DNA from 2 places in the Rothia sp. HMSC071B01 genome. Region 1 is predicted to be linked to the other one. Evidence: riboswitches for the same ligand, from Rfam matches in the RefSeq annotation. Region 1 holds a riboswitch; the other holds the start of a gene.

Region 1 (15,718 bases):
ACGATGAGTGCGGCGATGATGAGGGCGAAGGAGACGATGAGCTTGACGCCGGCGTTGAGGCTACTGAAGTAGCTGGTTCGGTCGATGGTGCCGAAGAAGTCGGTGTTCATTCGTTCTCCTTTCCGGAGGCTGCCTGGGGCCCGGAGGGTTCGGAAGCTCCGAGCGCCTCGAGGGTGATGGATTTGCCGCCGAGCGCCGCGGTGTAGTCTTCGTCGTGGGTGATGGAGATGACGGCGGTCCCGTCGGCAAGGAGTTCGCGGATGAGGTCGACGAGCTCGGCCCAGGTGCGGGCGTCCTGCCCGAAGGTGGGCTCATCGAGAATGAGTATTCTCGGTGCGGTGGCGAGCGCGGAGGCGACCGAGAGTCGTCGTTTTTCGCCGCCGGAGAGGGTAAAGGGGTTGGCGTCGAGCAGGTGGTTGAGGCGCAGGCGGGCCGCCAGGTCGTCGGTGCGTGCGGCGAGCTCGTCTTCGTCGAGGGGAACGCGGTTGAGCGCGGCGAGTCGGCGGGGGCCGAGCTCGAGTTCTTCGCGTACGGTTCCGCGGATGAACTGGTATTCGGGTTCTTGGAAGACGTAGCCGATGCGGCTGAGCATTTGGGCGGTGGTCCAGGTGGGCACGTCCCAGTGGGCGCGCTGGCCGTTCTGACCGTTCTGACCGGCACCGTGGTCGCGGAGCGTGTCGGTGGCGGCGAGGGCGCCGTCGGGGGCGGTGAGCAGACCCGCGAGGGTGAGCGCGAGGGTTGATTTGCCGGCGCCGTTGGGGCCGAGCACGCTGAGGTGTTCGCCGGCGTGCAGGGTGAGGTTGATGCCGGCGCGCAGCACGGGCAGGTCGACGGGTACGGGTGCGGGGGTGTCGCCGAGGCGTTTGATGGTGCGTCGGCGGGCGCGTCGCTGCTTGGGGGTGGGTTGCGCGCGGGTAATGCTGAGGTTTTCGGCGCGGAGAAGCACCTCGCCGGTTGCAGTATCGCCGCCCGCCGTCTCGCCGATAGCGTTCTGCGGTGCACGCGGCACGTAGTTGGGTACCCACACGCCTGCGTCGATGAGTTCTTGGCGGGCTTCGGTGAGTACGGTGTCGGGTGCGCCGTCGTGGGTGATGGTGCCGCCTTCGCCGAGCACGATAATGCGGTCCATGTGCGGTGCCCAGATGCTCACGCGGTGTTCTACGACGAGCAGGGTTGCACCGGTCGCCTCCGTAGCGGTGAGGATGCTGTCGCGTACTTCCTGCACGCCGGAGGGGTCGAGGTTGGCGGTGGGTTCGTCGAGAATCATGGCGCCGGGGTGCATCGAGAGGATGCCCGCCAGGCCGAGGCGCTGCTTCTGACCGCCGGACAGCGCACTGCTGGGGTGGTCGAGGGCAAGGTGGTTGAGCCCTACGGCGGTGAGGGCTTCGGTGACGCGTCCCCAGATTTCTTCGCGGGGTACGCGCAGGTTTTCGGGGCCGAAGGCTACGTCGTTGCCGACGGTTGCCATGACGATGGAGGATTCGGGGTCCTGCTGCATCATGCCTGCGGTGCCGCGCGCTTCGGCGGGGGCTTGCCCGTTGATGGTGATGGTGCCGCCGGCGGATTCGCCGTCGTCATCGTGGAGCACACCGGCGATGGCGTGCAGGAGCGTCGATTTGCCGGCGCCGGAGGTGCCCAGTAGCAGGACTTTTTCACCGGGGTTGATGGTGAGGTTGAGTCCGCTGATGACGGGTTCTGGGCGTCCGGGGTGGTGCCAGCTGAAGTTGTTGAGCTCGATGCGCGCCCCGCGCGGTGTTGCTTCCATGATGGTTCCTTAGCCTTTTGTGTGGCTGCTGTTGTGTGCCGAGTGGTGACTAGTTGGTGGCTAGTTGCTGGTGGTTAGCGGCGGGTCTTGCCGGATGCCAGCGAGGAGAGCACACCGGTCTTGGCGAGGTTCTGCACGAGAATCCATGCGAGGAAGCCTGCGATGACTGCGCCGGAGATGACGGAGCATGCTACGTAGATGATTGCCTTGACCGGTTCCATGTCGGGGTAGTAGATGAAGATTTCGTTACCGCCCATGAACAGACCGCAGAGTGCGCCGGCGAAGACCGCTACGAATGCGTCCCAGCGACGGTAGCGGAAGATTGCGAAGGCGATTTCAGCGCCGACGCCCTGGAAGAAGCCTGCGATCAGGATTTCGCCGCTCCACGCGCCGCCGGTGAAGAGTACGGAGATGAATGCTGCGACGATTTCGCAGAAGAGTGCTGCACCGGGCTTGCGGATGAGCAGGCCGCCGAGGGTGCCGCCGAGCAGCCACGCGCCGCCGATGATGGGGCGGAATTCGGGTGCTGCTACGAGTGCGGTTTTGGTGGCGGGGCTAACTGCGATGTCCCAGATCCAGAAGATGACGGCGCAGGCTACTGCGATAACTGCGGCGATGACGATTTCGTTGACTCGCCAGCGCAGGTTCGGCTTCTTCGCTTCTGCCTGTGCGGGTGCCTGAGTAGATGCCTGGGAGGCGGGGTTTACGTTCTGCGACATTGGTGGTCCTTCCGTCGTTGGAAGGGGAATGTCCTCGCCCTCTGTGTGGACGAGGGCATTGAGAAGAAATTCGACTCCCTACGCCGGTACTAACCGGATCAGGTTCGAGGGTCTGCTTAGCACTCTCAGCGCCTCGGTGGCGCTCCCCTGTCGTGTGGGGTTCCTTGTCCGTACCGTTGTGGTGCGGGTGGGAACCCAGGTTCGATTGTAGGCTTGTCTGGCTGTTCGTGCCAATTTGCCGCTTTTTGTTTCGTTCTTCTGCCCACATTACAGAATTGCACGGTGTACAATTTTGGGACGGAGAGGCTCCAAGGCGGCACGAACGCCTTAAACCCTATACGCTAGGGAGTGGCGCTCTTTTCTCACCCAACCCCGAAGGGGTTCACGGGCAGGACGCCGCATCGTATACAGCTAAGGAGATACATATGAACCCCGTCGCTAAGCTTGCTATTGCGGGTATCAACATGGGCGCTGCTGCCCTGGTTGGTAAGGGCCTGGGCGCAGCCTGGACCAAGGCTACCGGTAACCAGCCTCCCGCCATTTCCCACGAGTCTGAAGACACCCTGCGTCAGGTCATCCTCTGGACCGTTCTGACCTCCGTCGCCGGTGCTGTGGTGAGCTTCGGTATTGCTCGCCTGCAGCGTCGTTTCTTCAACTAAGACTTTGCGCTTTCCGCGCGAAAGTTCATGAACTAGGCGGTACGTATCTTTGCTCGGTACGTACCGCCTGGTGTTCCATCTTCAGCACGCCCGCCCTACTTCAGCCGGTTTCATGCCGCCGCTACGCTGAAGCGCCACCTCGGCATCCGAAAGCACAACTATGACTATTTCTTCTCCCCGCCGTAAGACGAAGGCTCAGCGTAGGGTCGTTGACCACGCGAACAGCCGCCGTTCGGTCGCGTCCTGGGTCATGTGGGATGTTGGTTCCTCGAGCTTCGACTCGATTATGACGACCTTCATCTTCACCGTGTACCTGACCAGCAGCTACTTCGGTACGCCCGAAGAGACCTCTTCGGCGCTATCACTGGGCCTGACCATCGCCGGTTTCCTCATTGCGATTCTGGCGCCGGTCACCGGCCAGCGTAACGACAAGTCCGGCAAGGGCATCTTCTGGCTCGGCGTGAACACCATGCTGCTAGTCGGCTCGATGGCGGCGTGCTTCTTCGTGGGCCCCACCCCGCAGTACCTGTGGCTGGGTGTCGCCCTGATTTCTGCGGCGAGCGTGTTCAGCGAGTTCGCGTACGTGAACTATAACGCCGTGCTACCGCGCATCTCCCACCCGGAGAATATCGGTAAGATTTCGGGCGCCGGATGGGCTGCCGGCTACATTGGCGGCATCCTGGCGCTGGCTGTGGTGCTGTGGGGTTTTGTGCTTACCCCCGAAGTGCTCGGCCTGACCACCGATAACGCCCTGAATATCCGTGCGGTCGCACTGTTCGCCGCCGCCTGGTGCCTCATCTTCTGTGTGCCGCTGCTGGTGCGTATGCGCACCCGCGAGCGCTTCCTGCCGGAGGTGCTGCCCACCCGCGAGCTGCGTTTCCTGGAGCTCGGTATGGAGCGTCTCTCCCCGGCTCGTCAGGGCGGTCTGCTCGCCTCCTACAAGGCGCTGTGGCGCACCATTAAGCGGCTGAAGATGACGTCCCCGCAGACGCTGTGGTTCCTGATTGCTTCGGCGGTGTTCCGTGATGGTCTGTCCGGTATTTTTACGTTCGGCGGTATTCTTGCGGCGGGCACGTTCGGTTTCAGCACTTCCGAGGTGATCCTGTTCGGTATTGCCGGTAGCGCTGTCGCGGCGGTTGGCGCGATCCTGGGTGGCTACCTGGATGATTACCTGGGCCCGAAGGCGATTATTGTTATCTCGCTGGTCGGCATTATTTTGGCGGCTACCCCGCTGCTGTTCTTCCCTCAGCCTGGCGTGTTCTGGGTATGCGCCCTGCTGCTGTGCCTGTTCGTGGGTCCGGCGCAGTCGGCGTCCCGCACCTTCCTGGCTCGCCTGGCGGATCCCGGTACTGAGGGTGAGCTGTTCGGTCTGTACTCGACCACCGGCCGTGCCACCAGCTTCCTGGCGCCGATGCTGTTCGGTCTGTGCGTGAGCATCATGGGCGCCCAGATTTGGGGTGTGCTCGGTATTCTGATCGTTGTGGTGGCGGGTCTGCTCCTGTTGCTGCCGGTGAAGGCGCCCGGTCCGTTGCGTATGCGTGCGGCTCGCCGCGAGCAGAAGCGCCGCGACAAGGCTGCCCAGTAAGGCAACCCAGTAAAGCATGCGGGGCTAAGCGTCCTGCAAACCGCCCTTGCGAACCCCCGCGCAAACCCGTAAACGCAAAGGGAGGGGCGGGTAGAAGAATGATCTTCTACCCGCCCCTCCTTTGTGCTTAAGCAGTGCTTATCAAGCGGAGCTCAGTAAGCCGCGCCAGAGAGCTATACCAGAGAACCGCAGTGGCTAGTCCTCCACCACGTCATCCTCATCATCAGAGACAGCGTCCTCAGAGGAATCCAGCGCAATCTGCTGCTCTTCCTCATCCAGAACCTCATCACTGGTCATCTGAGCCCAGGTTGCGTCATCAATCAGCGGATCATCAATCACACGAACCCACAGCATCGAACCAGCCGCCAGAGCACTCAAATTCTCGTCATACGCCTCCGCAGGCAGACCCTCAAAGATCTCAGCCAGACGCGCAAACAGGTCATCGTACGAAATGTCGCCCTCAGCCTGCAGCCAGCACTCCGCCGCAAAATCAGACAGCTCATTCAGCTCAGTGTCGCACAGCAGCAAGAACGGGCCGTCCTCACCCACACGCACACCCGAAGTACCCGGCATACGAGACACCGCAATCGTACCGTTCAAGAACACACCCGGCAGGTGATCCTCAACCGTGTACTTCTCCAGCTTCTCAACCTCATCAGCATTCGGCAGCTCACCACCATTCAGCAGATCCTGAACCAGCGGCAAAGTATCCTCAACCTCCGAGTACACCAGGCGCCACACGCCACCGCAACGCTCCACCAGCTTAGCCAGCGACACAACACCCTCAGGGTGACGCGCCAGACCCGAACTCTGCTCACTCAAGAACACCAGAGCCTCATGCAGCGGAACACGCTCAAAATACGGCTCAGAAGCCGACTCATCACGAGAAATGAACACAATACGCGACAGCTCATAGCTGAGGTCATCACGATCAACCACGTTCAGGCACAGGTCCACCGGGTTCTGCTGATCCTTCGGCGCATTCGGGTCAACAATCACAGACAGCGGCTTCGGATACGGCGACACAACACCCTCATCCGAAATAATCGCAGTCTCATCAGTCAGGTACGCAAACTTCGAACCCAAGAAACGCGACGCAGTCGTCTTACCGCTACCAGAAACACCCACCAGCGCCACAGCGCGCTTCGACTCAGGGTCACCAATAACAGCCGCATGCAGCATCACACCGCGACCAACCAGCTGCTCAATCATCGCCAACGTAATACGGCTCGTCAGATCCTGCATACCCGAATCATCATCAGCCACACGCAGCGTCGAAACCTTATCAAACGAACCCATCAACGGATTCGCCAAATCCATCACCGACTCATCAGTCGGCGCATGAACCAACATCACCTGATCAAAACGAGACAACGAAGCATACGCCTCATCAGGAGTATCAAAAAACTCCGGAGCAAGAGGCTCCCACGCCTTCTTAAAACGCTCCACAAAAGAGTCCGACATATCAATCAGATACAAAGAAACTTCCGCGCCAGCAACACGCAGAACAACAGGCTTCAGATTCATCAAAAAATCCTTAGAGAGTGAGAGATAAAAACCCGCACGCGAGTGAACGCACGAGCACAACAGGCGAAAAAACCGCCCAACGCGGGCGCACAAACACACAGCCTGCACGCCCGCACCCCAAAGCGGGAAAGACTAAGACTCCACAGAACCGTCCGCAGGAATCATCGTCTGATGAAAATTCAAATAACTACGCGAAGCAGTCGGGCCACGCTGACCCTGGTAACGGTTACCATACGCACCAGAACCATACGGATGCTCAGTCGGGCTACTCAAACGGAAGAAGCACAACTGGCCCACCTTCGAGCCCGGCCACAACATAATCGGCAAAGTCGCCATATTCGACAACTCAAGCGTCACATGACCAGAAAAACCAGGGTCAATAAAACCAGCCGTAGAGTGAGTCAGAAGACCCAAACGACCCAGCGACGACTTACCCTCCAGGCGGGCAGCCACATCATCAGGCAGAGTCACCTTCTCATACGTAGAGCCCAACACAAACTCACCCGGATGCAGAATAAACGGCTCATCAGGAGCCACCTCCACCAGGCGCGTCAAATCCTCCTGCGGCTGAGCAGGATCAATATGCGGGTACTTATGGTTATCGAACAGACGGAAGAAACGATCAATCCTCACGTCCACACTTGCAGGCTGAATCATCGACTCATCGAACGGATCAAGAACGATGCGCCCATCAGCAATCTCTTGACGAATATCGCGATCTGAAATAAGCACGTTTAAAGGATACCTGGCAAACACCACCCACGTGCAGGCATCCACCAGCCCCAGCACACAGGCCTACATCACATTTCAACCCCTGCGCCCGGCACACAAACAGCCGCAACACATTTCGCCCTCGACAAGCAGGCGCGATACACTGAAAAAGATGCGGCTGTAGCTCAATGGTAGAGCGCACGCTTCCCAAGCCTGATACGCGGGTTCGATTCCCGTCAGCCGCTCCACAAGCCCCGGACCTTATGGTTTGGGGCTTTATTTTTTAGGTTGGATGCGGTGGTTGGGCTCGGTTGGACGGGTCGAGGCGGTATGTTCCTTGCTCCTGCAGGGAACCCGTCCTCGCTTCGCTTCGGACACCCTGATGTCGCGACGGAACATACCGGCCTCTCCCCTACTAACTCTCTCCCCTTCTCCGGGCAGGTGGAGTAGTGGGTGCGGCTGCGCGGCTGGGAACGAACCGCGGGCGCTCGGTTTGGGAAGAGTGTGCGCGGAGGCGGGGTGGGGAATACTCGGGTGAGGTACCGCAGACAGCTCACCGGGAAACGGGATAGGTATTTGGGTGAGGTGGTGGCTCAGCTTAGGAGGTCAGGGTGCCTACCAGCGGGCTCAGCGCGAAAGGGCTTGCCGCAACTGCGCGAGCGCGGTGCCGCTATACCTTCCTGCAGCGACATCAGGGTGCCCGAGCTCTGCGAGGGCGGGTCCCCTGCAGGAGCGAAGGAAGTGTATAGCGCGCCAGCCTATCCCCTACACAAGCGAGGAACACACCCCGCAAGCCACCCCAAAACACTTGAAGAATGTTCAACTCACCCCACAGCTGTGCTAACCTAACCACAGAAATTCAATGAGAGATTTTCTCACAAACAGCTACTCGACGAGGAATCGTAGACCCGCATGACCCGCGAAACGCACCCCTACACCACCCCAGCACGCCCCCTCGACCTGAACCTCTACCTCGTCACAGGCGACAACCCCCTCGAAACCGTCCGGGCAGCCAAACACGCCACCTGCATCCAAGTCAGGTCCAAACCCATCAGCGCGCGCGAGCTCTACCAGCTCACCGAAGCTATCGCCGGCATCATCCAGCCGCACCAGACCCTCCTCGTCGACGACCGTGTAGACGTCGCCCTCGCGCTGCGTGCCCGCGGCGTGCGCGTTGACGGCGTGCACATCGGTCAAGACGACCTGCCCGTAGCCGACGCCCGCGCCCTCCTCGGCGCCGACGCGATCATCGGTCTGACCACCGGCACCCGGCAGCTCGTTGAAGAGTCCAACAAGATCGCGCACCTAATCGACTACATTGGCACCGGGCCGTTCCGTCCCAGCCCCACCAAGCAGTCCAACCGCCCGCCCCTCGGCATTGATGGGCTCCGCGAACTTGCCGAACTGTCCGCCGTGCCCACCGTAGCTATCGGCGACATCACCCCCGAAGACTGCCCCGCCATCCGCACCACCGGAGTTGCCGGAATCGCCATGGTCCGCGCCTTCGTCGACAACCCCGCGCTGCAGGCATAGCCATGACCATCACCATCATTGGTGGCGGAATCATTGGCCTCACCACCGCGTTTGAGCTCACCGAACGCGGCGAAAACGTGCACCTCATCGACGCCGAAACCAGCGACTACGGCACCACCGACGACGGCACGGCGCTCTACCCCGCCGCCAGCCACTACGCCGGCGGCATGCTCGCGCCCATCGCAGAAGTGCAATTCCAGCAGGACGCGCTCTTCCCGCTCATGACCGCCAGCGCCGACGCCTACCCCTCCCTCATGGAGAGGCTCAGCCGCGCCACCGACCTGCCCACCGGCTACGACACCACCGGCACGCTCATCGTCGCTGCCGACCGCGCCGACGCCGAGCACCTGCAACGCACCCGCGCCTACTACCGGGATATGAACCGCCCCGCGGACCCCGTCACCCCGACGCAGGCGCGCGCCCTCGAACCGCTCCTGGCACCGCGTATCGCCGGCGCTGTGAGCATCCCCAGTGACCATCAGCTACACCCGCGGCTCATGAGGCGCGCCCTCAAAGACGCCCTCACCCGCCGCGGCGTCACCTTCGGCACCGAACGGGTCACCGCCCCGGATGCGGGCGACATTATCTGCACTGGACTAGGGGCAACACTGCATGGGGACTACCCGCTACGCCCCGTCTACGGGGACATTCTGCGTCTGCGCGCCCCGCGGCCCATCCTCAAGCATGTGGTGCGCGGCTACGTGAACTCCCGCCCCGTCTACCTCATCCCCCGCCCTGACGGGGAGCTGTGCATTGGCGCGACCAGCCGCGAAGACCACCGCACACTACCCGCCATTGACGGCGTGCACCAGCTGCTACGTGACGCGATCCGCCTCGTGCCCGCGGTTGAAGAGTGCGAGCTTCTGGAGGCGAACGTCGGCGCGCGCCCCGGCACCCCGGACGACCTGCCCATCTTCGGGTACCGCACTCGTGCCGACGGCACCCGCCAGCTCGTGTCCACGGGCTATTTCCGCCACGGTATTCTGCTTGCCGCACTCGCCGGCAAGGTTGGTGCAGAGGTCGCCTGCGGGGCTGAGATTCCGCCCATCATGCAGGCATGCGACCCGGCACGATTCACCCACTAAACACAGTCCCCGCCGGATGCACCCGGCACCTTCACGAAAGGATTTCGCATGATCATCACCTACAACGGCGAGCCGCTAACCACCAACGCCCCCACCGTATTTGACCTTGTCATGGACCAGTTTGGTACCGAGGCGGGCGTGGCAGTAGCCCTTAACCGCAGTATTGTGCCGCGTTCCACGTGGCTGGATGTCCCGCTGAACGAGGGCGATAGGGTGGATGCCCTCACCGCCGTTCAGGGCGGCTAATCTTTCAGCCTGTACCGGAGAGATACCCACCGGCAAAAAGAACAGCCATTCTCGGTTTTCTTTCTAAACCGGGCGCACCGTAGCGCCCCGCACCAACCAGCAGACCCCGTTATTTAGACGTTCCCACAGAGGAGAACACCATGAGCCTCACACCGCTCACCATCGGCGACCGCACCTTCACCTCCCGCCTCATCATGGGCTCCGGAGGCGCAACCAGCATGGACCTGCTCGAACAGGCGCTCATCGCATCCGGTACCGAAATGACGACGGTTGCCATGCGCCGTCACGCCGCAGGCACCCCCATTTTTCCGCTTCTGCAGAAGCTCAATATTGCGCCGCTGCCCAATACCGCAGGGTGCCGCACCGCAGCTGATGCGGTGATGACCGCGATGCTCGCCCGCGAGGCGCTGGGCACTTCCTGGGTGAAGGTCGAGATCATCCATGACGAAGACACCCTGCTGCCGGACACCGTGGAGCTGTTGAACGCTTGCGAGCAGCTGGTCGCTGAGGATTTCACGGTGCTCGCGTACACCTCTGACGATCCGGTGGCTGCAGCTCGCCTGGAGGATGCGGGCGTTGCGGCGGTTATGCCGTTGGGCGCGCCGATTGGTACCGGTCTGGGCATTTTGAACCCGCACAATATTGAGCTGATTGCGTCCCGCGCGCAGGTTCCGGTGGTTCTGGATGCCGGCGTGGGTACCGCTTCGGACGCCGCCCTGGCGATGGAGCTGGGCTGTGATGCGGTGTTGTTGGCGTCGGCGGTGAATCGTGCTGAGGATCCGGTAGCAATGGCTCAGGCGATGAAGTTTGCGGTGCAGGCGGGCGCGTTGGCGCGTGAGGCTGGCCGTATTCCGGTGCGTGAGCACGCGAAAGCATCGTCGCCGTCGGAGGGTTTTGTCTCGTGGATGTAAACCTTTCCCCTACCCCGGTGAATCCGAAGCATGCGCGTCTGGATCGCGAGCGCACGGACCGTCAACGTCGCCTCCCCGGCTTTGATCAGGACGCGGTGGCGGCTGCCCGCGTGTTGGTAATTGGTGCTGGTGGTTTGGGTTGTCCGGTGGTGCAGGCGTTGGCGGCGGCTGGCGTGGGGTATCTGCATATTGTGGATTCTGATTCGGTGGAGCTGTCGAATATTCAGCGTCAGCCGCTTTTTGGTGTGCCTGATGTGGGTAAGCCGAAGGCGGAGGTTGCGGCGCGCCGTGCCCTGGAGCTGTGCCCGTCGTTGACGGTTGAAACGTCGGTTCGGCATGTGGATGCGTCCTGGATTTTGGATCTTTTCGCCGCCTCGGCACCGGATTGTGTGGTGGATTGTACGGATACGTTTGCGTCAAAGTATCTGATTGCGGATGCTGCGCAGGTTGCGGGTCTGCCGCTGGTGTGGGGCACGGTGTTGCGTTTTGGCGGGTCGGTGAGTCTTTTTGAGCCGGATGGCGCGCATTTGCGTGATATTTTTCCGACGATTCCGCAGACGGTGGAGTCGTGTGCGCTTGCCGGGGTGTTGGGTGCGACGACGGCGGTGGTGGGTTCGCTGATGGCGACGGAGGTGCTCAAGCATGTGAGCGGCCTACCGACGGCGGCGGGTACTCTGCTGACGTATGATGCCTTGTCGGGTACGTGTACGTCGTTTGGGGCGGTGCCGGATCCGGCGCGTGTGGTTCCGGTGGATTTGTCGGCGCATGAGGTCCCGCAGGTTCTGCTGGATGTGCGTGAGGCGCCCGAGCGTGAGGCGTCTATTAAGCATGAGGGTTCGATGCATATGCCGCTGTCGCAGCTGAGCGACGCTGAGGGGTCGCTGTTGCCGGCAACCGACGTGCCCGCGGAGTTGTTGAGCCTGTTTGAGTCGGTTCGTGATCAGCGTGTGGGCGTTTTCTGTGCCTCGGGTGCGCGAGCGCAGCGCTTTGTACAGGCGTACGCGGAGCTGGCGGGCGAGTACGGTGTGAGCCTCACGGCTATCTAAACGCATACAAGGCGTAGCTATCCCTTCCGGAGGCGACATCAGGGTCCCCTGTAGGCGCGGAGGAAGGGCATAGCGCGCCTAATCGTAAGGAAAGCGGTATCGTCCGTAGTGACATCAGGGTGCCCGAAGCGAAGCGAGGGCGGGTTCCCTGCAGGAACGAGGGCGCATACCGCTTTCCGCTTAACTCGTAGAGCTTAACCCGTAGAGACATTTCCCCCTGTGCAGGGCGTAAAATCGTGTATAACACGGCGGCACGTCGCACGGTTTGTTCTGCCTAAAAACTGCCACTGCCGCCTCCTGTTTTCGCACACTCACTCTAGGAGTTTTATGCTCACCGTCTCTACTGTGCCGCTTGTTTTGTGTACGGCACTTGTTGCGTTGACTTTGCTGATTAGCGGTATTGCTAAGGCGAAGGACCCGCAGAGTACCGTGACCGGTATTCAGAATCTTGGTTTGGAGAAGATCGCGCCGACCCGTGCGGTGTCGCTGATTTTGCCGTGGTTCGAGATTGCCCTGGCCGCCGTTCTGCTGCTGTCGCCGGTGCGTTTGCCTGTTGTGATTGCTTCGGGTTTGGCGTTGATTCTGATGCTGTTCTATACGGTGGTGATTGCGCGCGCACTGGCGACGGGTCGTACTGCGGGTTGTAATTGTTTTGGTTCTGAGTCGAATGCGCCGGTGAGCCGTTACACGCTGGTCCGTAATATTGCGTTGTTGTTGGCGGCGGCTGGCGCGCATGCGAGCGCGTTGAAGGGGGGCACGGGTGTTGTGTCGACTCTGCTGGGTCTGGATAATAGCGGCTGGACTTGGGTTTTTGGTGCGGCGCTGATTGCTGTGACGTTGGAGGCTGTTCGCCGCGGTGATGCTCTTGCGCAGCCGGAGCCGCAGGCTGAGGTGATTTTGCCGGAGCCGGTGTATGACGAGAACGGCGAGGAGCTGTATGTTCGTATGCCGATTCCTCATGCGGCGCTGTACCTGGAGAATGGTCGCCACACGAATTTGCGTGCGTTGGCTAAGAATCAGGCGCGTATGCTGGTGTTTGTGTCGGCGACGTGTGCTGGTTGTGTGAAGTTTTTGAAGACGATGTCTTCGTGGCAGGAGCGTCTGCCGCAGGTGGCGTTGCATCCGGTGTATTCGAGCCTGGAGTCGTTGCAGACCTCGCGTAATGCGGGTACGTTGCCTGAAGGGTTAACTCCGCTGATTGACCGTGATGCTGGTGCGCGCGCGAATTTCGGTAATGGTGTGCCGTTGGCTGTGGTTTTGGGTGCTGATGGTCTGATTGCTGGCGGCCCGGTGGCTGGTAAGGAAGAGGTTGAGGGGCTGCTTGCCGATATTGAGGCGCAGTTCGCTGAGGCTGCTCGTCTGGCTGAGGAGGAGCGTCAGGAGCAGATGCGTAAGGCGTTTGCAGCGGGTCCGTCGAATGTTGAGGGCGACCACCTCTAAACGCGTCCCTATCGTTTAGCCTCTGTAGCGTCCGTTCCCCTCCCGTAGCCCCGTCCGGCTCTTACTGCCCTTACCGGCAGACGCCGGGTGGGGCTATGCTAGTACGTAGCGCACACACCGCTTATACGCCGCGGTCACCTCGCCGGGTGGCGGCTGGCGCGTCCTCAACCCTATCAAAGGAGTTTTTATGGCAATGATGAGTTTCAACGCTCCGGGTGAGCGTGAGAAGTCCCTGTGGCTGATCCGCAAGGAAAGCAACCCGAATCACTCACAGTGGTACATTGACCGTTTTAAGGCGATGGAGGCTGAGGGTAATGATATGGCCGGTGAGTCTCGCCTAGTGAATGCGTTGGCGTCTCGTGGCGCGAAGATTCTTGATGCGGGTTCTGGCCCTGGTCGTGTGGGTAAGCAGCTGCACGCGTTGGGTCACCGTGTGACGGGTGTTGATATTGATCCTGAGCTGATTGAGGAGGCGCGCCGCGTCTGCCCGGAGGCTACGTGGATTACTGCTGATTTGGTGGATTTGCCGGAGGTGCTGGGCATTGAGGGTGACGCTACGGCGGAGAATGGTTTTGAGCTGCTGGTGTGTGCGGGTAATGTGATGGGTTTCTTGGCTCGTTCGACTCGTAAGCCGGTGGTGGAGAATTTCCGTCGCGTGTTGGCGCCGGGTGGCCGCGCTGTCGTGGGTTATGGTTCGGGTCCTGGCCGTGATTATGCGTTTGAGCAGTTCCTCGCTGATGCCCGCGAGGTTGGCCTGAACGTGGATAACACCTACTCTTCATGGCAGATGCACCCGTTTGTGGAGGGCTCTTCGGAATTTTTGGTGGCGGTTCTGTCGCGCCCGGCGAGCTAGGCTCGCATCTGAAACGAGCGCGCTAAGCGCATTTAGCTAGGCATACAAATGGCCCGGCGCCTCCCCTGTGTGGGGTGGGCGCCGGGCCATTTGTGTGTCCGGAAGAAGCGCGTCCATAAGAACTTTAAAGAATGGTTGTTCTAGTGGATCATGTAGATGTTGCGGGCGATTTCTTCGGGCAGGAAGGATGCGGCGAAGAGGATTGCCACGATGATGACGGCGAGCGCGGTCATGAGGCTGGAGCGCCAGCCGGGGTGCAGTTCGTTGAAGGTGATGAGTCCCTTGTGTTCTTTGTCCATGTTGACCACGTTGATCTGCTTGTAGATGGTGGTCTGGGGGGAGAGTTTGGAGGAGACTTCTCGCATGGTTTTGCCGTCCCAGACGCGGCCGTCGATGCGCATGAGCTGTTTGCCGTCTTTGTCGACGGCCCACATGGCGGGGAAGCTGCGGTAGCGTAGGCGACCGGCGACGGTTTTGAGTTTCTGGCCGTAGGCTTTTTTGGGGTAGAGCTTTTCGGCGTAGATGGTGTGGTCGATGTTTTCGAGGGGTACGGCGAACCAGCCGAAGGTGCGTGCGCGGAGCACGTGGGTTTTGGTGATGACGATAATGGTGGGTTTGAGAACTGAGTAGAGGTTGACACCGGCGATGGCGCCGATAAGAAGCACAAAGATGGTGTACGGCAGGGCCGGTCGCTTGTAGAAGACGAAGGCGAGCGCGGCGAGGAGCACAATGGTGCCGGGGAGTGCCGCTTCGATGCGCCTGCCGTAGGATCGCATGCGGGGGTGGAATAGTTCGTTGACTTCGCCGTATTTGGCGGGGACTTCGTGAGCGCGTTCTGCCATATACACAACTTTAGTGTGTGCGGTGCGTGAAACCTAGCGGACTACCTGCGTTACCCTGGTTCTATGCGTAATTTTTCTCCCGTGGAGCGGGTCCTGGCAATGTGGATGGTCGGTGTTGTGGTGGCGGTGTCTGTGGCTGCTGCGGCGCTGGTTATGACGAATAAGCTGGTGTATGGTCCGACTGGTCAGGTGCGGGAGTATTTTCATGCGTTGCGTACGGGTAATGGTTCGTATGCGCGTGGCCTGTTGGGTGCGCAGATCCCTGAGGGTGACGCGTCGCTGCTGGATGGGGATGCTTTGAGGCGTTCGGTGTCTTCGTTGGGTGAGGTGTCGTATGAGGTGGTGGAGACTAGCGCCGATGGTGAGCATGCGACGGTGCGTGCTTCGTATTCTTTGGGGGGTTCGCAGCAGCATACGGATTTTCGTTTGCATCGTGCGGGTACTCATTGGGGCTTTTTTGATAAGTGGGCTATTGATGAGGCGTCTTTGCCGTCGGTGAAGGTGAATATTCAGGGTGTGGAGGCTGCGACGATTAATAACCGTAAGGTTGCGGTGGATGAGGGTGCGGCGTCGTTCCCGGTGTTTTATCCGGGTGTGTATGCGGTGTCGTATGATTCGACGGTTTATACGGCGCAGAAGGTGAATGAGGTGGTGACTGCGCAGGATGCGAATCATGCGGTGCGTATGGAGTTGAAGCCGAGTGATAATGCGTTGTCGTCGGTGAAGGAGCAGGTGCAGGATCATTTGAAGAAGTGTACGCAGCAGAGCACTCTTTATCCTGGTGGGTGCCCTTTTG
Region 2 (15,718 bases), on a different contig from region 1:
TTACCTGCAGACCCTGCTGGAGCTGGGCGCCGACCAGAACTCGACCGTGGTCTTCCCGCTGCCCATGGACGTGATCGGCCCCCTCGTGGGTGCGCTCAAGGGCGAGAGCAAGTAGGCGCTTCTCCCCTCTGATGTACTAGCCTGAAGTACTAGCCGCGGCGGCTGACCCGCAACGGTGAGAAACATATAAATATCCCGTGCAGATAAACGTATCTGCACGGGATATTTCTATGCGGAATTTATACGCGAAACGCTTTCAAACGGAGCCCGCGAAAGCGGAGCGCCGAAAAGAAAACCCGGGAAGAAAACCCGGGAAGGAAGGCGTTTGGCCCGCCGCGGGGGTTGGATGAGGTGGTTGCGACGGGCCAAACTGGTCGGTTACACGCCGTAGAGGTGCGGGCGCGGCAGGTACATCAGCCAGTTGGGTGAGGGCCGGAATCCTGCCGCAAACGGTTTTCACCGACGCCTTAAGCATAACCGGCGCACCCCCCGAACCGGCGGTAGCTTGAGTGAAGCATCAATCACCCATCTCACGCCATGCCGGGGCGGTATTCAGCCCAAAAACGGCACCTAAAGCATCGGTACCCAAAGCACCTGCGAGCTGGCTCCGGTGCTCCCCTAGCGCAGCGCCAGTCATCTAACACAGCGCCCGGCAAACTAACGCAATGCTCGGTGTGCCTGGTCAAAGAACTCACGCTCGTACACGCACGCCGACAGGTACGCCTGCGCCGCACGCACACGCTGAGCCGGTGAAGCCGCCTCAAACGCACGCTCCACCTCCGCGAGGCTACGTGCCACATCCGCGGCGAACTCTTCGCCACCGTACATGCTCAACCACTCCGCGTACGGGTGGTCCGCGTGATTCTGCGAGGAGAGCACAGCGCCCACCTCTTCGTACAGCCAGTAGCAGGGCAGGATTGCCGCGGCACCGACCACGTAATCATCACCGGCGGCGGAGGCACGCAGGAAATTCGTGTACCCCATCGTAATCGGCGAGGGGCCACCCAGACGCACACGGTTCGCCAACCAGCCTTCGTGCAGCTGCGATTCGGCGGCAATCGCCTCGTGCGCACCGGCGGCCCAGTGCACCTGCGCCTCAGCGGTGTCAGCACGCGCCGAGAGAGTCGCGAGCGCACGCGAATAATCCCGCAGGTAGAGGGCGTCCTGGTCCAGGTAGAAGGCGAACAGGTCCTCGTCGAGGGTGCCGTCACCGAGGGCACGCACGAAGGGCAGGTCCAGGATCTGGTGCCAGGTTTCGCCACCGGCTGCCCAGAGGGCGGCGGTCCAGGGTCCGGCGGGCTTTACGACGGCTTCACCGGCGGGTACGGGGCTGACCGGCAGCAGACGCTCCGGGCTGGTGCCGTCCAGAATATTACCCTCAGAGTCGGTGGTGGCGAGCAGGTGATGCCACGGGTACGCGGAGGCGGCAGCCTCCAGGCGGCGGGCACGGGCGGCGTGGTCCACCGGGCCGTGGCCCTCACCGGAGCCAACTTGCAGACCGGCGCCTGCGGCGATGGATTCGTGGAGCCAGCGGGTGCTCCACTGCAGGGCGCGGTGGGTGTCTTCGCTGGTCAGAACGCTCTGCTGGCCTGCGGCGTGTCCTGCGGCTTCGGTGTGCTGGAGCAGTTCCACGCCCAGGCGGGTTGCCAGCGAGGAGGACAGGGAGCATCCGGTGCCGTGCGTATTACGGCTGTCCAGGCGCGGGGTGCGCACGTGCGCGCAGGTGCCGTCCAGGAAGACCGCGGTGTTACCGGCGTCCTGACCGCACAGGTGGCCGCCCTTCACAATCACGGTAGTTCCGGTCGCCGCCGCAAGGTTCGCCGCCTGCTCGTGCGCCTCATCGAAAGTCTGGGCGGGCTCCTTCTGGCAGAGCACGGCGAGCTCCGGAATGTTCGGGGTAATCACGTCCACGAGCGGCACGAGGTCGCGCAGCGCCTGCTCCGCTTCAGCCTGCAGCAGGCGGTCACCGCTAGAAGCAATCATGACCGGGTCGAGCACGACCACGGGCACGGGGTGCTCGCTCAGCCAGGTGCGGACGGTACGGATCGTGTCTGCGTCCCCGAGCATGCCGATTTTCACGGCGTCCACCGCGACATCGTCAAAAACGGCGGCAAGCTGCGCGGTCAAAAATTCCAGGGGCGGGGTGAATACTTCACGCACTCCGCAGGTGTTCTGGGCGACCAGTGAGGTAGTCACGCACATGCCGTAACCGCCGGATGCGGCAATGGACTTGAGGTCCGCCTGAATACCTGCACCGCCGGAGGGGTCGGTTCCGGCAATGGAGAGAACCCTCGGCACCCGAGCTGCCCGAGCTGCCCGAGCTGTCTGGGGTTCTCGGGGGTTTCCGGAGGCGCTCGCGCCGGGTGCAGGGTTGGTGGTGGTGGGTGCGCATGAGGGCGCGGTAGGCTGCTCTGCCATGATCGATAATCCCTTCGCTAGTTCGAACTAGAGCAGGTTCAATGGGTGATTCTCTCAGCCTTGAGTTTCCTTACGCCGTTTCGTGCGCCCCCTGTGCCGTATGCCCTTCGTTGGGCGGGTGTTGGGCGGGTCAGCGGGTCGCGGGCGTCTCAAGGCACCCCATATCGCTCTGCCAGGTTATCACAACGATTCTCAGTAGCTGAAAGTTTTGCGGGTGACAAGTGAATCTCTCCGAAATTTTCGTTTGAGCATTGCGGTACTGCACCACCATTCCGGCTCAGGTTTTCCAGCGCAGGCTTCAGCACCCCCCCCAGAACTCGCCCGTTAAAAGGCAATGCCCGGCACCGCTTTAGACGGTACCGGGCACTATCAGCCGGACATATCGCCGGGCATATCCACCGGGCTAGGCCAGAGCTTAGGTGAGGGCGAAAATCTCTGCCGGTGAACCCTCCGCAATGATCCTGCCCTCGTGCAGCAGGACCGCACGGTCAGCCAGCGAGGCGATACGCGCATCGTGCGAAATGATCAGCACCGCACGGTTCGCCAGCACGGCGCTCAGGGACTCGGTTGCGTCCGCGAGCTCCAGCTGAGTGGTGGACTCGTCCAGAATCACGGCGTGCGGGTCAGCAAGCACAATACGTGCCAGCGCCAGCTGCTGAATCTGGTCGCGAGTCAGAGGCGAATCCGCGCCGCTGACGACAGTATCCATACCCTGCGGCAGGTCGCGCCACCAGCGGGCACCGATAGCGTCCAGCGCCTCACGCATCTGCTCGACGGTTGCATCCGGCACGACCACCGTAAAGTTATCGGCGAGAGTACCGAAGAAGACGTGCGCTTCCTGGGTGCAGACCAGCAGGCGCGGGCGGCCGTCGGCGGCGGCATCGGTCGGGAAGTCGCCGTGACCGACCGGGCGACCCATCACGGTGATGGTGCCGTCCAGGGCGGTCAGCGAACCACCAATCAGACGAGCCAGGGTGGTCTTACCCGAACCGGAACGGCCCACCAGGGCGAGCGCCTCACCGCGGCGAATCTTCAGGTTGATACCTTCCAGAACGAGGGCGTCGGGCGAGTAGCCGTAGGAGACGTCGGTGCAGTCAATGGCGTACTGCGGGTCCTTCACGGCTTCATCCGAGACGGCGGCGAACGCTTCGGCACGGTGCTGTGCACGCGCCTCACGCTGCTTCTTCGCCAGGGAGACCACACCGAACACGCGGCCCATGTTCACGAGCATGATGCGCAGGCTGCTGACGTGGTGGTTCAGCATGTCGGCGAGGATTCGCAGGCTGAAAACCATGACCGAGGCGGTCGCTACGGCGCCCCAGGAAGCCCAGCCGAGAGCCACGCAGGCGGCGCCCCAGAGCATGCACAGAACCGTCGGGATCCAGGCGTTAATAGCGTCCACGGTGAAGTACAGCTGGCGGATGCGCACCATGCCCAGCTGCGCGGCGAACTGGCGCTTGTTCTCACCGGCGAAGGCATCTTCGCGGGCGGTATGAACGCCCAGCTCACGGATCGTGGAGGTGCCGCGAATGTTCTCGGTCAGCACGCTGTTGAGGTCGCTCACGCGCTCCTGGGCGGTCTGGTTGCGTGCCGCCATGAGCGGCAGCATCTTCGACATGATGAGGGCAAGACCGGCAATCATGGGTAGCATGATCAGACCCATTGCCGGGCTCACGAACGCCAGGGAGAGCGTGGAGATAATGAAGTACAGCACCACGTAAATCGCGCCGAGCAGGTCCTCACTGACGGACTTCGCCGCCGAGGAGAGGTCGTCGGTCACGCGGGTGAGCAGGTCACCGCTACCGGCTTCTTCCACGGTGCGTGCGTCCAGGTCGAGGGTGCCGTCGAGGGTGTCCTGGTTGGCGTCACGGGTGACGAGCGCACCCAGTCGCGCCGCACTGTACGAGGAGACCATGAGGGTTATTGCCTGCACGATGAACGCCGCCAGAATAATCAGAATCGGCTGCCACGGGTAGCTGGAGAACTTACCCGCCACCACGTCGTCCACTGTGGCACCAATCTGCAGGGGCACCACCGCACCCATGAGGGTGCTGACCATGTAGATGACGAAGGTGTAGAGGGCTCGCCCCTTATGCGCTGCGAGGTAGTTCCACATGCGGCGTGCCACGTAGGCGGGGGTTTCGATGGGGAGCTGCTTTGCCATGCTAGTTCACCTCCTGATTCTGAGTGGTTTCGGTCTGAGCGGTTTCAGACTGAGCGGTTTCCGGGTAGCCGTCGCATTCCATGCGGCGGGTCGTCTCCGCGGTCGTGGAGACAACGTAGACCTGCTCCAAATCCTGCAGCAGGCCGGGGTAGCCGACGGGCAGGCGGTCGCTACCAATCTGGGTTTCCATCGCATCGTAGATGTAACGCTGGCTGGGTTCGTCCACGGAGTTCAGCGGCTCGGTCAGAATCAGCACCTGCGCGTCCTGTGCGAGCGCACGGGCGAGCGCCAGACGCTGACGCTGACCACCGGAGAGGTTCGCACCTTCACTGGTGATGCGTGCGGCGAAGTAGTCTTCGGGGTTGCGTCCGCCCAGTCGGTAGGCGATTTCGCGGGAGTCGGTAATCTTCAGCAGCTCCTCATCCTTTGCCTGTGCCAGCTCCTCGTCGGGGTTCGGCACGGTGCCCAGGCGCAGGTGCTCCTGCAGGGTTCCGGCGAAAATCATGGGGTTGGGTTCGCTCAGCAGCACGCGGCGGCCGGTTGCGTCCTTGAGGTCCTCTCCCCCGCGTCGCAGGGTGCGGGCGAGCGCCTCGGCGTAGTCCTGCGCGGTGAGGTTGTAGTCGCGCGGGTTGACGTACACGATGCGCGGGTTGCTGGCACCGGCGGGGGCGACGGGTACGGGCACCTTCAGGGTGCTCGCCTCGACTGTCTGTTCGACGCGTGCCAGATGCGCCATTTCTTCGTCGGTGCGCGGGCTCTTCAGCACGCCCTGACGCACGCCGGCGTGACCTTCGAGGCGGGCGACCTTGGCGAGCGCAATCTTGGCGTAACGCCAGGCGGTGAGGAAGTTCTGGGTAATCCAGATGGGGCCGCCCATCATCGCGATAATGGAGGCGACGGTCACCAGGGACGCGGCGGGCGTATCGGATACCCAGCGGCCGTTTTCGACGTGGCCGGTGAGGGCGAAGCCGATGCCGAGCAGGGTCACGGCGCCACCGAGCAGCGCGCGGATGAGGAACATCCAGCGGTGCGTCTTTTCGTAGCGCATGTAGCTGTCGAAAACTTCGTCGGTACCGCGGTGGTAGCGTTCACGCATCTGTTCTTCGGCGCCGAGGCCGGCGATGGTGCGCAGACCGGTGGCGATGTCGGAGGCGCGTGAGGAGGCTTCGCCGTCCTTTTCACGGTATTCGCCGATTTTGGATTCGAGGAAGGTCGAGTACCAGGCGATGACGCCGACCACAATGAGCGTGCCGATAAGGGTGACGACCGCGGTGACGGGGTTGATGAGCCAGAGCTGCACGGCACCGAGGGTCGCGATAATCATGGCGTTGACGAATAGCGGCAGTGAGAAGTAGACGTCCGTGATGCGGCGTACGTCTTTGTTCATGACGGTGACTGCTTCGCCGGAGTCTACGCCGGTGCGGGTTTTGCCCATGAGTCGGTTGATGTAGATGCGCCAGTCGCGGCCGAGTTCTGCACTGAGGGTCATGGAGGTACCCCAGCCAAAGAACTCATTAATCACGATGAAGGTGATAGATGCGATGACGACCCAGAACATGGGCCAGGCGTCGGGTGCTTTGCCAGCGATGTGCTGGTTGATGAATTGACCCACCATGACGGGGATCAGGATTGCGCCAATACCTGCGGTAGTTTCACCCACGATGGGGATTGCCCAGCGGTGCCAGGGGTATTTGTGTCCGGGCGCGGTGACTCGCAGGGCGAGGCGCTTTTTGAGGGCTTCTTCTTCAGCCTTGCGCAGTTCGCTGCCGGTTATTTCCGGTGCAGATTTTTTCTGAGCGGCTTTTTCCTGCGTGGTTTTGTTATGCATGGATTCTTCATGCGTAGCTTCTTCACGCGCAGCGTTTTCTTGTGCCTTGTCAGCGTTGTATTCAGTCATTCAACGTCTCTCCTTTCTCTTACCCTATTCCTTTATCAATGTGGCACGCAACACTAAGAGTGTATTAGGTGGGGCGTGTCGTTATTTTGTGCAACGTATTTTGGGGCGTGTATCGACCGCACAGTATGGTCCGGCATCAATCGGCGGACTTGAACCTAGGCGGTAATTTATGCGGCATGGAACCCTGCGGTGTGAGGCTCTGCAGTGTGGAGCCCTGTGCCTTTGACCTTCTGAGCGCCAGGTTGTGCATCACTGCATCTAAAACGCTTTATTCCACCCTACCTGAACTTTAGGTTTTCCCGCATTAGAGCACGCGACTTTGCGCCTATGCCGAGTTGTTCCCTCGTAACGATAACGCCCCCGCGCCCGCCCTATTCCCGATAGACTGGAATCCTCATGAGTATTTTGAATTTTCTTTCTCCCTCGCTGGGCGAGAACCCCGGCGACTACAATCGACGCGATTTCAAGGTCAACCCCCTCACCGCCGAAGAAATCTATGAATCCTTCACCGAGTGGATTTCGACCCGCGGCATGACCCTGTACCCCGCCCAGGACGAGGCCGTCCTGAGCATCGCCGCCGGCCATAACGTGGTGTTGGCAACCCCGACCGGTTCGGGTAAGTCCACTGTGGCTGTTGCCGCGCATTTTACGGGCCTGGCGACCGGTCAGCGTTCCTACTACACCGCCCCCATTAAGGCGCTGGTGTCTGAAAAGTTCTTTGACCTAATCAATATTTTTGGTGCCGAGAACGTGGGCATGATTACCGGCGACTCCGCCATCAACACGGAGGCGCCCATTATCTGCTGCACCGCGGAAATTCTCGCCAATATTGCCCTGCGCGAGGGTAAGGATGCGGACCTGTGCCAGGTCATTATGGACGAGTTCCACTTCTACTCCGACCCGCAGCGCGGCTGGGCGTGGCAGCTTCCCCTGCTGGAGCTTCCGCAGGCGCAGTTCCTGCTGATGAGCGCGACCCTGGGCGATACGACTCGCTTCCAGGAGGAGATGACGGCGCTGACCGGTCGTGAGAGTGACCTGGTGGCGCATTCTGAGCGTCCCATTCCGCTGCATTTCTACTACTCCACCACCCCGGTTCAGGAAACCGTGCAGGAGCTCGTGCAGACCAAGCAGACTCCGGTCTACATTGTGCACTTCTCGCAGAAGGCGGCACTGGAGCAGGCGAACGCCCTGCTCTCGGTGGCTATTGCCTCAAAGGAAGATAAGGAACGCATTGCAGAGCTGATTGCGAAGTTCCGTTTCGGTCCGGGCTTCGGTAAGGCGCTGAATAAGCTGGTGCGTGCCGGTATCGGTATTCACCACGCGGGCATGCTGCCCAAGTACCGCCGCCTCGTGGAGCAGCTGGCTCAGGAGGGTCTGCTCAAGGTGATTTGCGGTACCGACACCCTGGGTGTGGGTATTAATGTACCCATCCGTACCGTGCTGATTACGGCGCTGTCGAAGTTTGATGGTGCCCGCAGCCGCCGTCTGCGTGCCCGCGAGTTCCACCAGATTGCTGGACGCGCCGGCCGCGCCGGTTTTGATACCGCCGGCACCGTGGTGGTTCAGGCACCCGAGCACGATATTGAGAATGCTCGCCTGTTGGCTAAGGCTCAGGCGAAGTTCGGTGACGACACCAAGCGCATTAACCAGTCGCTGTCCTCCAAGCGTAAGAAGGCGCCGGAAGGCTTCGTTGGCTGGTCCGAGAAGACCTTCGACCAGCTGGTAGAAGCCGCCCCGGAGCCGCTGACTTCCTCCTTCGACATCACCCACTCGATGCTGCTGAACCTGATGCACCGCCCGGAGAACCCGGTCATTGCCGCGTACCGCATCATTCAGGAGAACCACGAGAGCCCTGCGCGCCGCCGCGAGCTGCTGCGCAAGGCAATTGGCATCTACAAGGAGCTGCTGACCGGCGGCGTGATTGAGCGAACCAACACCCCGGACGAGCACGGCTCCTACCTGCGCCTGACCGAGGACCTGCAGGATAACTTTGCCCTGAACCAGCCGCTGTCCGCTTTTGCGGTCGCCGCGCTGGAACTGCTCGACCCCGAATCCCCCAGCTACGCACTGGACGCGCTCTCCCTCATCGAGGCGACCCTGGAATCACCGAACCAGGTGCTGTACGCGCAGGAACGCAAGGCGAAGAACGAGCTGTCGGCACAGTTGAAGGCGGACGGTGTGGACTACACCGAACGCATGAACGAGCTGGACAAGGTCACCTACCCGCAGCCTCTGGCGGAGCTCATTGATCAGGCGTACACGACCTACAAGCAGTCCGCGCCGTGGGTTGCACGTTTTGAGCCGCGCCCCAAGTCGATCGTACGTGACATGTACGAACGCGCAATGGGCTTCAACGACTTCGTGCAGTACTACTCGCTCGAACGTGCCGAGGGTGTGCTTCTACGTTACCTCTCTGACGCGTACAAGGCGCTTCGCCACACCATCCCCGATTCTGCCGTGACCGACGAGCTCGACGACATTATCGAGTGGCTCGGCGAGCTGGTGCGCCAGACCGACTCCTCCCTGGTGGACGAGTGGGAGAAGCTGGCTGCCGGCGAAGACACCGCGACCATTGCAGCCGAGCACGCCTCCATCGAGGAGGAAGAACCTCCCGCCGTGACGAAGAACCTGCGCGCCTTCCGCGTGATGGTACGCAACGCCCTCTTCCGCCGTGTGGAGCTCTTCGCTGACGAGCGTGACCGCGCCCTGGGCGCCCTGGACGAGTGGTGCGGCTGGGATGCCGACCGCTGGGCGGACGCCATGGACGACTACTTCGACACCTACGATGACATCTACACGGACGCCGACGCGCGCTCGCCTCGCCTGGTCAGCATGGATGAGGACACCGCCGCTCACCCGGGCGTGTGGAAGGTTCAGCAGAGCTTCGCCGACCCCGAAGATAACTTTGACTTCGGTATTCGTGCCGAGGTTGATTTGGCGGCCTCCGATGAGGCAGGTTACCCGGTGCTGAAGATTCTGAGCGTGGGCGAGTTCTAAGGCTCCGATTGAGACTCGAATGAGACTCCGCCCGAGGCTCTGCCCAGATGTTGCCCATAGTGGGCTAGAATACAGAGTATCTATCTATTTGAATGAAAGAAGGTTCACCGTTGACCGTTTCTTCGCTTCCCAAGGTTGAGTACCGTAAGGGTTCGGTCGTCAAGCACGACGGCTACGAGATTACCGACCACTGGTTCCAGGTTCCCCTGACCCACGGTCTGATTTTCTCCAAGGGCAAGGATGCCGCTCTCTCCTCCCGTTTCGCGGACCAGACCATCACCGTGTTCGCCCGCGAGGTTGTGAGCACCAACGAGACTCTGACCGTTTCGGCTGATAAGCGTCCTTACATTGTGTACCTGCAGGGCGGCCCCGGTTTCGGTTCGCCGAAGACCGGCTCCATTGGCGGCTGGATTGCTGAGCTGGCGAAGACTCACCGCGTGATTCTTCTGGATCAGCGCGGTACCGGCATGTCTTCCCCGCTGTCTGCTCGCAACATCACCGCTGTGGGTGACCCGCAGGTTCAGGCTGAGTACACTGAGCTGTTCCGTGCGGACTCCATCATCGCTGACGCGGAGGCTGTCCGCGAGGTGCTGCTGGCTGACCGCGCCGATAAGCGCTGGTCCACCATTGGCCAGTCCTTCGGTGGCTTCCTGACCCTCTCGTACCTGTCCTTCGCTCCGCAGTCCCTGCGCGATTCGCGCATCACCGCGGGCCTGGCGCCGATTCGTACCTCGGTGGACAACGTCTACCAGCACACCTTCGACCGCATGAAGGAACGTGTTGAGGAGTACTACAGCTGGTTCCCCGAGGACGCTGAGCTCGCTACCCGCATTGCTGAGCACCTGCGCACCCACAAGGAGTACCTGCCCACCGGTGAGCGTCTGACCGATCACCGCTTCCAGATGGCCGGTCACTTCCTGGGTGGCCGCTGGCGCGAGCGCGGTCTGCACTACTTCCTGGAGACCGCTTTCGCTGAGGGTAACGACCACCTGTCCGATCAGTTCCTGACCGCTATGGGTGCCGAGGTGACCTTCCAGGCGAACCCGCTGTACGCCCTGATGCACGAGACCATTTACGCTGACGGCCCCGCTGACGGCGTTCTGCCCGGCATCCCCGGCTACGAGCTGTCCCCCTCCCCCGCGCCGACCAACTGGTCTGCTGCTCGCGTGGCGGCTTCCCGCCCCGAGTTCGCACCGGATGCGGATCGTCTGCTCTTCACCGGCGAGCACATCTTCCCCTGGTACTACGAGGAGGATCCTTCCCTGCGTCCGCTGGCTGAGGTTGCTAACCTGCTGGCTGAGAAGAAGGACTGGGGCCGCCTGTACGACCACGCACAGCTGCACAAGAACGAGGTTCCCGTGGTGGCTGCGGCGTACAACCCGGACGTGTACGTGGACTTTGAGCACTCCATGGAGACCGCTCGCTGGGTCGGTAACACTCAGGTGTGGACCTCGAAGACCCACCACCACGACGGTTTCGGTTCTGACCCGCTGACCATTCTGGGTCACCTGAAGAACATGCTGGCTGAGGTTCACAACCAGTAATTCTTCGCCGGGTAGTCATTCTGCCCCGGGTATATCCCCGAATATATTTTGATACAGCGAAAGCCCCTCACCCCGGTTGATCCGGTGTGAGGGGCTTTCGTGTGAGCGCTTAGCCTGGTGAGGCCGCAGGCTCAGTAACTCAAACTACTTCGAGGAGGAAGAATGCGCATCCTGTGCGGTGCGGGCACGCATCACGAGGGCGTGGTATTCGTCTTCCTTCTCGATCAGCTCGTCACGCAGCTTGGCGGGAATGGCGTTGAGCTTCTCGGTTTCCTTCTGCCAGCGGGCGGTGATGTCCGCACGCTCGGCGGCGGATGCATCCTCGGGCAGTGCCAGGTACTTCTCGGAGAGCGCCTGAACACGCTGAATGGTCTGCAGCGCGCGGCCCTTGGGGCTGAGCAGCGAGGCAAGCACGGTAATGATCAGGACGCCCACGATGACCATCAGCGACATTTCGGTGCTGATTTCGACCACGTGCACGGGCTCGCCGTGGTTGATGAACGGCAGGTTATTCTCGTGCATTGCGTGCAGGATGAGCTTCACACCAATGAACGCGAGGATGGTCGCCAGGCCGTAGGAGAGGTAGACGAGGCGGTCCAGCAGGCCGTCAATAAGGAAGTACAGCTGGCGCAGACCCATGAGGGAGAACGCGGTCGCGGTGAACACAATGTAGACGGACTGGGTGAGGCCGAAGATCGCGGGGATCGAGTCGAGCGCGAAGAGCAGGTCGGAACCAGCGATAGCGACCATGACGAGCATCATGGGGGTCATGACGCGCTTGCCGTTTTCGATGGTGAAGAGCTTGTCACCGTCGAAGTGGTCGCTGGTCTTCAGGTACTTCTTGGCGAGGCGGACCATGATGTTGTCGGCTTCGTCATCGCCGTCACCTTCGGTGATTTCGTCCTTGAGCAGGTTACCTGCGGTCATGAGCAGGACCAGGCCGAAGATGTAGAACACCCAAGCGAAGGAGTTGATGATCGCTGCGCCGGCGAAGATGAAGGAGCCGCGCGCCAGGATCGCGAAGACAATACCGAAGAGCAGAACCTTCTGCTGATTCTCACGGGCGACACGGAAGGTGCCCATAATAATCATGAAAACGAAGAGGTTATCGACCGAGAGAGCTTCTTCGGTGATGTAGCCTGCATAGAATTCGGTGGCGGCGGAGGGGCCGTTCGTCACGAAAATATACAGACCGAACAGCATCGCGATGCCGATGTAAATACTCGACCAGATGGCCGCTTCCTTGACGGAAGGTTCGTGCGCCTTACGAACGTGGAACACGAAGTCGAAGGCCAACAGACCCGCGATGATGAGAATAGTAACCAACCATTGCAACCCGGTAACTTCCATGGGGAGCCTTTCTTGTGGTGTGCGTACAGGACCACAAGTCTCTCCCGCCGACCTTAATGGAGGTCGGCTCGATTCACCGGTTAGGCGCCTTCGGCTAACGTGCTGACGATGAGTCGATTGGTGGGATACTCCCTTGCTCGGTGAACGATTATACAGCAGGTTGGGGTTTTCGCACAGGAGCCCCTCCGGGAGAACTTTCAGGAGCTAGGTGCACCGAAACGCCGCATCCGGCGGGGTTGACCTGTCGGATGCGGCGTTCTGCGTGACGAATACACGCTGTCTAGTTGGGGGTCTAGCTGGCGCCACTATTAGTTTGACAACATGTAGAGCGGCGTATTGCAGACCAGCACTACACAGATCAACACCGTGCAGCAAGCCCATACAAAAGTAGCCCTCCCCGTGAACTATTACGGGGAGGGCTACTTTTCATTCAGTTAGGAGACCATGTTGAAGGTCGGCGGGGTGAACGCAATCGCATTGACCTGCTTGTTCGTATCAAGCGTGCCGTTCTCCTGAATCGTCGGGACGGTAATAACCACCTCGAACTGGTACATGCCTTCCATGAGCGTATTGCCACGCAACGCAAAACGCGCGGAGATGCCGGTCGCTTTATCATTCACGCTCGACGCAAACGGAATAACCTGGCCCTGAACGGTCTGAGTCTTGCCGTTGCGGGTCATAACGGTTGCCTTGCCGGTCGGGTCAGTCGTGAAAATCTGGCGGTCAATGATTTTACCCTCGGGCGAGAAGAGGTAAATGTCCATGGACGGGTGCAGGTGCGTGGTGCCGGTCGTCGCCTCCAGGGCGGAGACGTTGTAGGTCATCACGAACTCACCGCAGTTCAGGTTGAGGTCGCCTTCGGGGCCGTGAGTCGCCTCGTACACGGACATGAGGCGGATCGTTGCGGGGTTCGGGGAGGTTGCATTCTCCATGGACCACCACGCCTGACCGGTCTCCGGCGCAGTCACGGGCTTGTTCTTGGTGCGCGACTGCAGGGCGCCACTGGCGGGATTGGTAATCATCCAGCCGCCGACCTGGGTGAAGTCCGGGCCGTGTACCGTCTTGCAATCATCAGCCGAAGCAGCGAATGCGGGCACCGTCGTGGAGGCGGCAATAGCGGGCACAGCCCAGAGCGCGCCGCGGGTGAGGTTGCGGCGGGTAACGGAACGAGCTCCCGTGGTGTGTGCGTCTGAAGAGTTATGAGAAATAGTCACAGATTTTTCTTTATCGTTCGGAAGCATCAAGGTTTTATTTGACACGTAAAACACCTTGATAGTGTACAGCATGTATCTGCACTCAGTAGAACTTCATGAACAATGAGTTACCTCATGGCGAAAAACCCACGTCGAACCCCTAAACGCCGGGCTAGAACACCGGGTTTAGGCGTGACCCGCCTCCTTCATCAGACGCAGCTCCTTCTTCAAATCGGCAAGCTCATCACGCAGACGCGCCGCCAACTCAAATTGCAGGTTCTCCGCCGCCACGCGCATCTGCTCGTTCATCTGCTCAATCAAATCCAGCAGGTCCTCGGCGGGTGCCGCCGCCAGGCCGTCGGCACGAACGCGCGCCTCCGCACGGGCGAGAAGCTCCTCCGACTCCGGGGTGCTCGTGGCAATCTTCGACGAGGTCGCAGAACCGGTCTTCGCACCCGCGCTCACCGTGCGGGCGCCCTTCTTACCGCTCTTACGCTGCTGCAGAAGCTCGCGGGTGTCCTCTTCCTCGCGGGCGAGCACATCCGTAATATCGGCAATCTTCTTACGCAGCGGCTGCGGGTCAATGCCGTGCTCACGGTTGTACGCCTGCTGAATCTCGCGGCGGCGGTTCGTCTCATCAATCGCCACGCGCATAGAATCCGTAATCTTATCGGCGTACATGTGCACCTGACCGGACACGTTACGCGCCGCACGACCAATCGTCTGAATCAGCGAAGTGGTCGAACGCAGGAAGCCTTCCTTATCGGCGTCCAGAATCGCAACCAGGGACACCTCGGGCAGGTCCAGGCCCTCACGCAGCAGGTTAATACCAACCAGCACGTCGAAGGTGCCCAGGCGCAGCTCACGCAGAAGCTCCACACGGCGCAACGTGTCAACGTCAGAGTGCAGGTACTGCACCTTCACACCGTGCTGCAACAGGTACTCGGTCAAATCCTCCGCCATGCGCTTGGTGAGGGTCGTGACCAGCACACGCTCATCACGCTCCACGCGCACGCGGATCTCCTCAAGCAAATCATCAATCTGACCCTTGGTCGGCTTGACCACAATCTCCGGGTCAATCAGGCCGGTCGGGCGAATAATCTGCTCCACATAACCATCAGCCTGCGACAGCTCGTACTTGCCGGGGGTCGCCGAGAGGTAAATCGTCTGACCGATACGCTCCAGGAACTCCTCCCACTTCAGCGGGCGGTTATCCATCGCCGACGGCAGACGGAAACCGTGCTCCACGAGGGTGCGCTTACGGGACATATCACCCTCATACATGGCGCCAATCTGCGGAACCGTCACGTGTGACTCGTCAATAATCAGCAGGAAATCATCCGGGAAATAATCCAGCAGACAGTTCGGAGCGCTACCGGGGGCACGACCGTCAATATGGCGCGAGTAGTTCTCAATGCCATTGCAGAAGCCCATCTGCTCCATCATTTCCAGGTCGTAAGTGGTGCGCATGCGCAGACGCTGCGCCTCCAGCAGCTTGCCCTGAGATTCGAGGGTCTGCAGGCGCTCGCGTAGCTCATCCTCAATGGAGGTAATGGCCTTCGCCATACGCTCGGCACCGGCGATGTAGTGGCTTGCGGGGAAGACATACATTTCTTCTTCCTCGCGAATCACCTCGCCGGTCAGCGGGTGCAGGGTGTAAATCGCCTCAATCTCATCGCCGAAGAACTCAATGCGGATCGCGTTCTCCTCGTACATGGGGATGATTTCGACGGTATCGCCGCGCACACGGAACGTGCCACGGTGAAAGTCCATATCGTTACGCGCGTACTGCATCGCCACGAACTGGCGCAACAGCTCGTCGCGGTCAACCTCCTCACCGCGACGCAAAGTCACCATCTGCTTAATGTATTCCTCGGGCGTGCCCAGACCGTAAATGCAGGACACTGTCGCAACCACCACCACGTCGCGGCGAGTCAGCAGGGAGTTCGTCGCCGAGTGGCGCAGACGCTCCACCTCCTCGTTGATGGAGGAGTCCTTCTCAATGAACGTATCGGTCTGCGGCACGTACGCCTCAGGCTGGTAGTAGTCGTAGTAGGAGACGAAATACTCCACCGCATTATTCGGCAGCAACTCACGCAGCTCATTCGCTAGCTGCGCCGCCAGGGTCTTGTTCTGCACGAGCACCAGAGTCGGA

The links. Region 1 has a riboswitch for thiamine pyrophosphate ahead of HMPREF2527_RS09370 (ECF transporter S component). Riboswitches for the same ligand answer to the same signal wherever they lie in the genome.
Region 2: linked by a shared signal. The riboswitch ahead of HMPREF2527_RS03640 (bifunctional hydroxymethylpyrimidine kinase/phosphomethylpyrimidine kinase) and the one ahead of HMPREF2527_RS09370 (ECF transporter S component) in region 1 are both predicted to bind thiamine pyrophosphate.

The regions. Positions count from the first base shown of each region.
Region 1 covers NZ_KV795081.1:307,007-322,724, forward strand. The annotation lists gene HMPREF2527_RS09360 (energy-coupling factor transporter transmembrane component T family protein) at 1-110, opposite strand, end outside; gene HMPREF2527_RS09365 (ABC transporter ATP-binding protein) at 107-1,765, opposite strand; gene HMPREF2527_RS09370 (ECF transporter S component) at 1,840-2,484, opposite strand; TPP riboswitch at 2,543-2,643, opposite strand; gene HMPREF2527_RS09375 (DUF4235 domain-containing protein) at 2,910-3,143, shown strand; gene HMPREF2527_RS09380 (MFS transporter) at 3,304-4,728, shown strand; gene HMPREF2527_RS09385 (septin family protein) at 4,924-6,255, opposite strand; gene dcd (dCTP deaminase) at 6,388-6,987, opposite strand; tRNA gene HMPREF2527_RS09395 (tRNA-Gly) at 7,141-7,214, shown strand; gene HMPREF2527_RS09400 (thiamine phosphate synthase) at 7,879-8,499, shown strand; gene thiO (glycine oxidase ThiO) at 8,502-9,584, shown strand; gene thiS (sulfur carrier protein ThiS) at 9,633-9,830, shown strand; gene HMPREF2527_RS09415 (thiazole synthase) at 9,971-10,741, shown strand; gene HMPREF2527_RS09420 (ThiF family adenylyltransferase) at 10,732-11,787, shown strand; gene HMPREF2527_RS09425 (MauE/DoxX family redox-associated membrane protein) at 12,115-13,227, shown strand; gene HMPREF2527_RS09430 (class I SAM-dependent methyltransferase) at 13,415-14,080, shown strand; gene HMPREF2527_RS09435 (hypothetical protein) at 14,221-14,922, opposite strand; gene HMPREF2527_RS09440 (hypothetical protein) at 14,986-15,718, shown strand, end outside.
Region 2 covers NZ_KV795071.1:15,626-31,343, forward strand. The annotation lists gene HMPREF2527_RS03635 (slipin family protein) at 1-115, shown strand, start outside; gene HMPREF2527_RS03640 (bifunctional hydroxymethylpyrimidine kinase/phosphomethylpyrimidine kinase) at 658-2,418, opposite strand; TPP riboswitch at 2,410-2,590, opposite strand; gene HMPREF2527_RS03645 (ABC transporter ATP-binding protein) at 2,834-4,582, opposite strand; gene HMPREF2527_RS03650 (ABC transporter transmembrane domain-containing protein) at 4,584-6,479, opposite strand; gene HMPREF2527_RS03655 (DEAD/DEAH box helicase) at 6,876-9,476, shown strand; gene HMPREF2527_RS03660 (alpha/beta fold hydrolase) at 9,569-11,020, shown strand; gene HMPREF2527_RS03665 (TerC family protein) at 11,165-12,370, opposite strand; gene HMPREF2527_RS03670 (ornithinee aminotransferase) at 12,805-13,584, opposite strand; gene uvrB (excinuclease ABC subunit UvrB) at 13,750-15,718, opposite strand, start outside.